Regions from separate parts of the Paeniglutamicibacter psychrophenolicus genome, predicted to be linked through region 1. Evidence: riboswitches for the same ligand, from Rfam matches in the RefSeq annotation. Region 1 holds a riboswitch; the other holds the start of a gene.

Region 1 (5,274 bases):
CCGCATCGTGCACCGTCAGGGCCGCAAGCTTTTCGCCTGGAGCCGTGCGGATGTATATGGTCTTGCCCACCAGGCCGAAGTTCAGCGGGAAGATATCGACGGTGCCGCCCACCGCGGTGGCCAGGCGGCCGTGGGAGGTCCTCTCGAGCAAGCTCCAGGCCTGCTCTTCGGTCAGCACCAGCACGGGTTCATCTGCATCATGGTCAAACATCATGCCTTCATAATTCTACGAAACGTAGAAAAATACCAGAGTTGACAACGGCAAGTGAACTTTCCGGCAACGCGGCCCAATTCATCCTTTCGATCCACTCCCTGCCCCCGGCTCGTGAAAGACTGGGTTTCATGGTCAAGGAAACAGGAGCCGAACGCGCCCGGCACATTGCCGCACGCTTCGAGGACCGCGCCCTGGAACTGCGCGCAACACGGGCCCGCGAACGGGGCCTGGTGCCCACCGTCCTGCCCTACACCGGCTACGGGCTCTCGGACCCGGAAAACGGCTGGGTGCGCATCTTTGCGCGGCTGGTGCTGGCCAAGCCCGGCGCATTCGATGCGGGGCGCCACCGCGCCAAGGTCATCGCCGACGGGGTGCGTGGCTGGCGGAACTTCATCTCCCCGATCGTCCCGCACGGGCAGCTCGAGGTGCACATCAACGGCGAACGCTTTGCCGTGCAGGCCGACCGCGGGGGAGTGCTCGACGTCAGGGTCGCCGCCACGCTGGCACCGGGCTGGCACGAGATCACCTTGCACACCGATGGTTCCGCGGCCGTGGCCGCCCCGGTCATGATGGTCGACGCGGCCGCCGAATTCGGGATGCTCTCCGACGTGGACGACACCATCGTGGTCACCGCACTGCCGCGCCCGCTGCTGGCCGCCTGGAACTCCTTCGTCCTGTCCGAGCACGCCCGCCTCGCCACCCCGGGGATGCCGGTGATGATGGAGAAGCTGATGCGTGACAAGCCCGGCGCCCCCACCTTCTATCTGTCAACGGGAGCCTGGAACGTTGCCCAGACGCTCACCCGTTTCCTCTCGCGCAACCTCTACCCGCAGGGCCCGCTGCTGCTGACCGACTGGGGGCCCACCGACAGGGGCTGGTTCCGTTCGGGCATGCAGCACAAGGCCGACCAGCTGCGCCGCCTGGCCAATGAGTTCCCGAACCTGAAGTGGCTGTTGATCGGCGACGACGGCCAGCACGACCCCTACCTCTACGCCGAATTCGCCAGGCGCTACCCCGACCACGTCGCGGCGATCGTGATCCGCCAGCTGACCCCCTCGGAGGCCGTGCTGGCCGGCGGACGCAGCCAGGGGATCCTGAACTCCACTCCCGGGGTGCCGTGGGTGTACGAGTCCGACGGGGCACGCATCGCCGAAAAGCTTCAGGAGCTGGGCCTCATCAGCCCCGACGCCGAGCAGGGGCCGGGCAAGTGAACGAACCCAAGCTCCGCGTCGAGGTCCCCATGCGCTGGGGAGACATGGACGCGTACGGCCACATCAACAACGTGAACCTGGTCCGCATGATGGAAGAGGCGCGCATCGCCGGCTTCGGCGTGCCCGGCGGCACCGGCAAGCCCGGGATCGAGCCGCTGGTCGACCTGTTCTCCGCGGTCCCGGAAAACACCCAGATCCTGGTGGTCGAGCACCGGGTGCGCTACGTCAAGCCGCTGGATTACCGCAACGTCCCGGCGCACGTGGACCTGTGGATCAGCGCCATCAAGGCAGCAAGCTTCGACATCTGCTACGAATTCCACGATCCGGTCGACGGCGGGGTGTGCGTTCGTGCCGCCACGACCCTGGCTTTCTTTTCCGTCGAGACCCAGCGGCTGCTGCGGCTGTCGGCGGAAAACAAGGAAGCGATGGCCCGCTACGCGGCCGAGCCGATCTTCCGCTAGGAGCGCTGCAGCTCGGCCGTCAACGCGTCGAAGTCCCGGGCCAGGGCCTCGTCCCGCTCGAAGCTGCACGGCTCAAGCGGCTCGGTGCTGAAGGAAAAGTAACCCAGCCCGGCGCTGCGCCGCGGGTCCGCCGGAAGCGCGAGCGCGTTGTTGTGGAAATTCACCCGGCCCAGCGAGACGCCCTCGGGACGGGTCGGGGCGATGCGCAGCAGGTGCGCGATCACGGGAAGGTCATGGGCGAAGACCTGGTGGTGGGTCCCGCCGGCAAAGACGTGCAGCGTGAGCCCCTGGACGGGGGAGACCATGACCTCCACATCGGCCGGAGCCCACAGCGTGGGTCGGGCCATCAGGGACTTGACCGCCCGCGGATTGGTGCGGTGGCCGGGGTGGAAGGACGTACAGGATTCGGACGGGCATGACTGGTTGCGCAAGGGACGGCGCCTTTCGTGTGCTCTTGTCCCCGGGGCGGTTGCCGCCAAGGACCGCTTCGTCATCCGAACCACCCGTGAAGCATGGGGTTGGTGTACGCGCCTGGTCGGAGCCTAAAGCTGGCGCGCATCTCGTGAAGCTGGTTTCATCGTACCAAAACGGGGATGACGATTTAGGGTGATGGTATGAGACTGATCTTGATCCGCCACGGGCAGACCGCCTCGAACGTGGCGCAGGCACTGGACACCGCTGCCCCCGGGGCACCACTGGACGAGACCGGGATTGCGCAGGCCCAGGCGCTGGTGGAGCGGTTGGGCGCCGAGGGGCGGGACGTCGACGCGGTGTATTCCTCGACGTTGCTGCGGGCCAGGATGACGGCCGGTCCGCTGGCGCAAGCCCGCGGATTGGAAGTGGCCGAGCACGCCGGGCTTACCGAGATCTCCGCCGGGGAACTGGAAATGCGCACCGACCGCGACGCCCAACTGGCCTACCGCGACGTGTTCTTCCGCTGGCTCTCGGGCGACCTTTCGGCCAGGGTGCCCGGCGGCGAGGACGCCCGCACCGCACTGGATCGCTTCGACGCGGTCATCGAGGGGGCCAGAAATGCCGGGACCGGGAAGCTGGTGGTGGTCAGCCACGCGGCAATGCTGGTGACCTGGCTTGCCTCCCGGAGCGCCAACTTCGACTCTGCACTGCTTTCCCCCGTGCCGCTGGCCAACACCGGTGTGGTGACCCTGGAGGATGCGACGGGATCGAGCTGGAGGCTGCGCAGCTGGCAGGGCCAACACCTGGAGTAGCGGCAATTTTTCGTGGCCTTCGGTTGATTGCATGGGGCCTTGCGGCTCGGGTTCATGACGTTGGCATTGGCTAAGTGGGGGCTTGGTCGATTAGGCTAGGCTTATCTTCCCTAATCCACAAAGGCGGTAATTGGTGAGCATCCAGCGTTCGGCACGTCCGGTTCGGCCCCAGGTTGTCCTCGAGGTTTTGGCCACCGAGCAACTGTCCCGGCACATGATGCGCCTGACCTTCGGGGGTCCAGGATTCGTGAACTTCCAGGACAAGGCCGTCTCCGACCGCTACGTGAAGATCCTCTTCGCCAAGCCCGAGCTCGGCCTGGTGCCCCCGTACGACCTCGATGCCCTGCGTGAACAGCTGGCCCCTGAAGACTTCCCGGTCCGACGCACCTACACGCTGCGGCACGTGGACCTCGAAGCCCAAACCGTGCAGATCGACTTCGTGATCCACGGAGACCAGGGACTGGCCGGCCCGTGGGCGCAGAACGCCAAGATCGGCGACCAGATCTGCTTCGCCAGCCCCGGCGGCCTCTACACGCCGAACCCCGAATTCGACAGGCACCTGCTCATCGGCGACGAGACGGCGCTTCCGGCGATCTCCGCCGCCGTCGAAGACATGACCCCGGAGATGGTCGGGGACATCTACCTCGAGGTCGCAGGACCAGAGGACGAGGTCCAGCTGGATGTGCCGGCAGGGATCACCGTGCACTGGCTGCACCGCGGCGGCTACTTCACCCCGGAAAACACCAAGCTCGAGGAAGCCGTGCGCAACGCCGAGTGGCACGAAGGCACCCTCCAGGTCTTTGCCCACGGCGAGCGAGAGACCATGAAGTCGCTGCGTGCCTACCTCAACGGCGAACGCGGAGTGGATCGCCGGGCCATGTCGTTGTCCGCCTACTGGGCCTACGGCCGTGCCGAGGACGAATTCCAGGCCGAAAAGAAGTCGCCCATCGGACAGATCTTCCCCGAAGCGCTCAACGCCTGACATGGGCTTCGGGGCGGGTGGTCTCCCGCAGGTCTTCGCTGCGGCTCTGCCTCGACGAGTCATCGCCTGCTCGAAGCGGTAATGACTCGGGCGGGGTTCCTACGCCGAAGCAAGTTCAAGCTGAGGCCTCATGCCGTTGCGTTGCGCGAAGGCAGGTGCCCAAGAAGGCAAAGTTCGTTCACACGCTTGGCGCGCTTGGTAGCTGACTGTTGTCCAGACCCAGCCTGGTCTCGTCGTTGTTTTGGTGCCCGGTGACTTCAAATGGATCATGCGTGCGCACCTTCCACTGAACCGCAAAAGATCTAGCCGATTAAACAGCTAGACCCCCATATCCAACGTGCGTCGGGGGGTCTGCATTTCTAGCCTAGATTGAGCCAGCCTTGACCGCAATGTGTGTGCGGGTGACGGCAATGCCGGCCTTCCTGACGCTGATCACCATGCCACCGGCCTACTCCATTGCCAACGGTATTGGTGCCGGTTTATCGCTTGGATTGTGGTGAATGCAGCGGCCGGTCGCCATGGGAAGATTTATCCGTTGATGTGGGTAGTTTCCGCCGGGTTCTTGGTGTATTTTGCCCGCGGACCGATCCCCGCACTACATGCCCGACCTCGTCACGATAAAAAGTTGACATTACTTGCTGTGATGCACTTCACTTGGAATGAATGAGCTTGAATTTCCATGATCCGAAATTTGGAGGCTAATCATGGCTGGATGTGTTGCCTGGTCCAAGGGCCAGATCGCGCACGGAAGCTAATCGCTGCCGCGCGGAAGCTTCACCTTCCGCGTGTAGCTCACCGAGCGTTTCCCCAGGAATGACCCCTGACGGAAACTAGTCCGCCATCCAAATCATTCACAGTGCGCCTGAGCTCTCAGGCGCAGGAGGTGTCAGCGACATGACCGCCGAGACAACCGAAAAATCGAGCTGTCTAATAACCGTCAACGGAACCGTCCGTGAATTCGATGGCCCACCGCATACCAACGCACTAGATTTCCTGCGTGGCGAGGGGCTTTTCGGTTGCAAGGAGGGATGCGCCGAGGGCGAATGCGGCGCCTGCTCGATCCTCGTGGCCCGCAGCGACGGGCAGGGGACCCGCTGGACGGCGTTGAACGCCTGCCTGCTGCCTGCCGCGACGCTCGACGGACAGGAAGTGATCACATCCGAAGGCCTAGGTAGCGTGG
Region 2 (5,274 bases), 150 kb from region 1:
TGCGCATCCGAGCGGGAGAAGTCGGCGGTGGTCAGGTTGGCCAGGCGCTCGCGCACCGCGGCGACGGTGGTCCCGGCGAAGCCGGCTCGGTGGGCGATGGCCGATTCGGCGGCCGAGAGCTCGGCGGCGATCGCCGATTCACCCTCGGAAAGGCCCTTGGCCAGGGTGATGACCTCGGCGACCTTCTGGTTGGCGAAGGCGAGCCATTCGGGAAGGTGGGCCGGAAGGTTGGCTTCCAGGGCGACATCGTGCGGGACGTGCTGCAGCGAGGTGGCGGTGCCCACGGCCAGGGCGCCGTTGGCCTTTTCGACCTCGGTGCGCAGGGACTTGAGGATGTCCAGCGAGGCGGAGAGGTTGTTGCGCCAGATGTTGCGCGAGTCCACGATTCCGGCCACCAGGGTGGAGCCGGCCAGCTCGCCGAGGAATTCGGCGGTCGGGAGGGCACCGCGGACCAGGTCGGCGTGCACGGCCTCGACACCGGCGCGGGCCAGCAGGCCCTGGGTGGCACCCGGGCGGGTCGGTTCCCCGGCGGTGCCGTAGCCGAAGGTGACCAGCAGTGCCGGTCGTTCGGTGGCGGCTGCGAGCTTGGTGTAGACGGTCTCGGCGAGTGCGCCGGGAACTGCCAGCTCGGCGCCACGGTCGGTGACCAGGCCCGGCTCGTCCAGCTGCACCCACGGTGCTCCGGCGGCGGCGAGCTCGGCGAGGATCTGTGCGTAGGCTGCCACGACCTCATCGATGCGGGTCAGCGGGTCGAAGCCGGCGGCTGCGCCGTCCTCGGCCTTGGCCAGCAGCAGGTAGCTGATCGGGCCGACCAGGGTGGGGCGGATGGTGGTGCCGTTGGCGGCGTGCGCCTTGAAGTTTTCGACAAGCACCGTGGCGTTGGCCTTGATCGGGGTGGTTTCGCCGATTTCCGGGACCAGGTAGTGGTAGTTGGTGTCGAACCACTTGGTCATTTCCAGCGGGGCGCGGGATTCGTCGCCGCGGGCCAGGATGAAGGAGGCGGCGGTGTCGATGGCGCCGTTGGCATCGGCCAGGTCGGCAAAGCGGGTGGGCAGGGCCGAGAGCGCGAGCGTGGCGTCCAGGACCTGGTCGTAGTAGGCGAAGTCGCCGGGCAGCGAGGCGTCGTCGGGCTTCAGGCCCAGGGCGGCAAGCTTGGAAAGGTTGGCCTTCTGCAACTGCAGGGCAGCGGCGTGCAGCGTGGCCTCGTCGGTCTTCCGGGCCCAGTGGGCCTCAAGGGCCTTCTTCAGTTCGCGGTTCGGCCCGATGCGCGGGTAGCCGAGGACGGATGCGGCGGGGAAGGTTGGCTTCGACATGGTGGATCTCCTTGGTGTTGTTGACGTTTTTTGAAAGTTGGGAAGAAGGTGTGGGTCAGACCGCTGCGCGGGTGGCCCAGGAGTTGGTGAGGGTGGCGCGGGTCCGCGGCAGCTCGAGCTGCTCGATCACGTCGAGCGAGCCGCGGTGGTCGTTGAAGGTGTAGAGGTGCACGCCCGGCGCCCCGTCGTCGAAGGCCCGGCGGGCCAGGTTCACGGCTGCGTCCACGCCGATGCGGTGGCGTTCGCCCTCCGAGCTTGCGGTTTCCAGGGCGTGGGCCAGGATCGGGTCCGGTGCCACCCCGGTCATCTTGGCCAGGCGGTTCAAACGTGGCAGCGAGTTCAGCGGGATGACCCCGGGGATCACCGGGATGGTGACCCCGGCCCGGCGGGATGACTCCACGAGGTTGGTGTACTCCTCGGGCTGGAAGTACACCTGGGTGATGGCGTAGTTGGCCCCGGAACGTTCCTTGGCCAGCAGCACCTCCACGTCGTGCTCGAAGGACGGGGATTCGGGGTGCTGGATGGGGTAGGCGGCAACGCCCACGCCCAGCCGCCCGCCGGCCAGTGCTGCAGAGTGGTCGGCCTCCACCTCGCGGATCAGTTCGATCAGGTAGCGGGCGAAGGGGAATTCCCCGCGCCATTCCTGCGGGTCGGTGGGCAAATCCCCGCGTAGTGCCAGCACGCCGCGGACCCCGAGGGAGATGAAGTGGCGAATCAGGTTCTGCAGCGATTCGCGGCTCTCCCCCACGCAGGTCAGGTGGGCCAGCGGACGCAGCCGGGTGTTTTGGATGAGGTGCTCGATCAGTTCCAGGGACGCGTTGCGGCGGGCCGGGGACCCCGAGTAGGTCACCGACACGTAGTCGGGATCCGTGGTTTCCAGTGCGGCGATGGTGTTGAAAACACCCTCGGAGGCATCGCGGTTCACCGGCGGGTACAGCTCGTAGGACAGTGACGGCGGTGCTGTTGTCGGTGCAATGCTCATTGAAATTACTCCTCGTCGACACGAGGGAGGCATCAAGGTTCGCCACAAAAGCCCCAGGCACCCGTCAACGGGTTTCCTGCGGCGATGTGAGAGAACGCTGAAAGCGGCTCCATCGCTTCTGGCCTTAGCACCCTCGCCGACGGAAAGTCCCCGCAAAGGGGGAAAATCCATCGGATGATGGTTGCTGCGGCGTCAACGAGCCAGATCTCTCAGCCGCTCTTGATGGTTGATGTATCCATCTTGGGCCAGCCGAAACCACGGATGCAAGGGGTCTGCCGGCCAAGCTGTCACGAACGGTTAAAACACTTCACATGACCGAGCGGCGTCATTTTCGATCGCCACCCGGGGTCACATTGTTACGGGAGGCAATCGGACTGCTTCCCTTGGCCTGCAAGGATTCGGGACTCGGATGTGACGACCAGGAGTTTTCCATGAAGCTTCCGTGACGTCCCGCGGCGCTGCCTGCCGGAACGCTGCCGGGGCCCCGGGCGGCGGCACATGGCCGCGGGCATGCCGCAATTGGGTGCGCGCCAGCCGCCGGCTTCCTCCTGCCGGAGGCGACCGAACCATGGCCGGCGGCGGGAAGCTTGGGGCAATCCCCGACACGGGTGCCCGGCGATTGGGCTGGTGGTTCGGCTTGGCCCGGGCAGCGTCAGGCGGTTTCGTCCGCCAGGAGCTTGCGGATCCGCTCCGCGGTCGGGGTGCCGGGCACCGGCACGTACATCACCAGGTGCAGTTCCGGGGCGTCCGAGGGCACCAGCCGGTGCTGCTCGAAGACCAGCTCACCGGCAACCGGATGCATGAACACGCGCTGCCGGGAGGCAAAGCGCTCCACGCCGCGGTCGGCCCAGAGCTTGGCGAATTGCCCGCTGGCTTCGCCCAGGCGCTTCAGCAGTGTCGTGTGGGCGGCCGATCCGAGGCGGGCGCCGGCCTCGGCACGGAACTCGGCGACAAAGTGCCGCGAGGTTTCTTCCCAGTCGGGCAGCATCTGGCGCAGGTGCGGGTCGGTGAAAATCAGCCAGAGCAGGTTCCGGTCCTCCGGGTCCACCGCGGCTATGCGCGTGTAGAGGCCCGCGTAGGCCCGGTTCCAGCCGGCGATGCCCCAATCGGGGGCGACGGCGAACGCCGGGAAGTCAAAGGCGTCGAGCAGCCGCTGCAGGTGGTCCGGGGCCTGCTCGATGGCCATGACCTCGGCGGAGGGGACGGGCGTGTATCCGCCCATGGCCAGCAGGTACGCCGTTTCGGCCGCGGTCAGGGTGAGCACGCGGGCGATGGATTCGAGCACCTGGCGGGAGGCGTTGATGTCCCGCCCCTGTTCAAGCCAGGTGTACCAGGTGACGCTGACTGCGGCGAAGGCCGCGATCTCCTCCCGGCGCAGTCCCAGCGTGCGGTTGCGCCCGATCGGCGGCAGCCCCAGTTCCGCACGGACGAGGTTGCCGCGCCTGTCCCGCAGGAACTGCCCCAGCTCCCGCCTGCGTTCAACACTCATGACCATAAATCTATCACTGCCACTACTAGTATTAGGAGCGTCTTCCGCCGCGTGGACGGTGCTGGTTGACTTGGATCATGCCTGAATTACGTTCACGAACAGTCACCCACGGCCGCAACATGGTCGGAGCACGCGCGCTGCTCCGAGCCGCCGGCGTCAAGGGCTCCGACTTCGGAAAGCCGATCATCGCCGTTGCGAACAGCTTCACCGAATTCGTCCCCGGACACACCCACCTCCAGCCGGTGGGCCGCATCGTCTCGGACGCCATCATCGAGGCCGGGGGAATCCCGCGCGAGTTCAACACCATCGCCGTGGACGACGGGATCGCCATGGGCCACAGCGGCATGCTCTACTCGCTGCCCTCGCGCGATCTGATCGCCGACTCGGTCGAGTACATGGTCAACGCGCACTGCGCCGATGCACTGATCTGCATCTCCAACTGCGACAAGATCACCCCCGGCATGATGATGGCCGCCATGCGCCTGAACATCCCCACCGTCTTTGTCTCCGGCGGCCCCATGGAAGGCGGCACCGCGATCCTGGTGGACGGCACCGTGCGCAAGCGCCTGAACCTGATCTCCGCCATTGCCGATGCCGTGAACGATGCGGTCTCCGACGAGGACCTGTTGAGCGTCGAGGAAGCAGCCTGCCCCACCTGCGGTTCCTGCTCCGGCATGTTCACCGCGAACTCGATGAACTGCCTCACCGAGGCCCTGGGCCTATCGCTTCCGGGCAACGGCACCACGCTTGCAACGCACACCGCACGCAAGGATCTCTACGAGGATGCCGGCCGCGCAATCGTGGAAATCACCAAGTCCTACTACTTCGACGACGACGCCTCGGTGCTGCCGCGCGCCATCGCCGGCCGTGCCGCGTTCGAGAACGCCATGACCATGGACATTGCCATGGGCGGCTCCTCGAACACCATCTTGCACCTGTTGGCCACGGCCCAGGAAGCGGAGCTGGATTTCACACTCGATGACATCGATGAGATTTCCCGCCGCACCCCGTGCCTGACCAAGGTTGCCCCCAACGGCGACTACCTGGTCGAGGATGTGCACCGCGCCGGCGGCATCCCCGCCATCCTGGGCGAGCTGGATCGCGGCGGCCGACTGCGCCACGACGTCCGCTCCATCCACAGCACGGACCTGCGCTCCTGGCTTGATGACTGGGATATCCGCGGCGGCAAGGCCACCGAGACCGCCATTGAGCTGTTCCATGCGGCCCCGGGCTGCGTGCGTTCGGCCGAGGCGTTCTCCCAGTCCGAGCGCTGGGACACCTTGGATGTGGATGCGGAAAATGGCTGCATCCACTCCATGGAAAATGCACACTCGGTCGAGGGCGGCCTGGCCGTGCTGCGCGGAAACATCTCGCTTGACGGGTGCGTGGTGAAGACCGCCGGCGTGGACGAGTCGATCTTCAAGTTCTCCGGGCCCGCGGTTGTCTTCGAATCCCAGGACGATGCCGTCACCGCGATCCTGAGCAAGGAG

What was found. A riboswitch is a leader RNA that binds a small molecule or an ion and turns the genes downstream of it on or off. The one in region 1 is predicted to bind S-adenosylmethionine.
Region 2: linked by a shared signal. The riboswitch ahead of JOF46_RS20005 (methylenetetrahydrofolate reductase) and the one ahead of JOF46_RS20700 (hypothetical protein) in region 1 are both predicted to bind S-adenosylmethionine.

Annotation. Positions count from the first base shown of each region.
Region 1 is NZ_JAGIOE010000001.1:4,602,628-4,607,901, reverse strand. It holds gene JOF46_RS20715 (pyridoxamine 5'-phosphate oxidase family protein) at 1-214, opposite strand, end outside; gene JOF46_RS20710 (App1 family protein phosphatidate phosphatase) at 343-1,425, shown strand; gene JOF46_RS20705 (acyl-CoA thioesterase) at 1,455-1,886, shown strand; gene JOF46_RS20700 (hypothetical protein) at 1,883-2,317, opposite strand; SAM riboswitch class IV at 2,332-2,454, opposite strand; gene JOF46_RS20695 (histidine phosphatase family protein) at 2,501-3,112, shown strand; gene JOF46_RS20690 (siderophore-interacting protein) at 3,246-4,094, shown strand; partial or broken gene JOF46_RS22415 (NCS2 family permease) at 4,502-4,692, shown strand; gene JOF46_RS20685 (xanthine dehydrogenase small subunit) at 4,989-5,274, shown strand, end outside.
Region 2 is NZ_JAGIOE010000001.1:4,453,801-4,459,074, forward strand. It holds gene metE (5-methyltetrahydropteroyltriglutamate--homocysteine S-methyltransferase) at 1-1,313, opposite strand, end outside; gene JOF46_RS20005 (methylenetetrahydrofolate reductase) at 1,369-2,295, opposite strand; SAM riboswitch class I at 2,402-2,524, opposite strand; gene JOF46_RS20010 (helix-turn-helix transcriptional regulator) at 2,948-3,784, opposite strand; gene ilvD (dihydroxy-acid dehydratase) at 3,862-5,274, shown strand, end outside.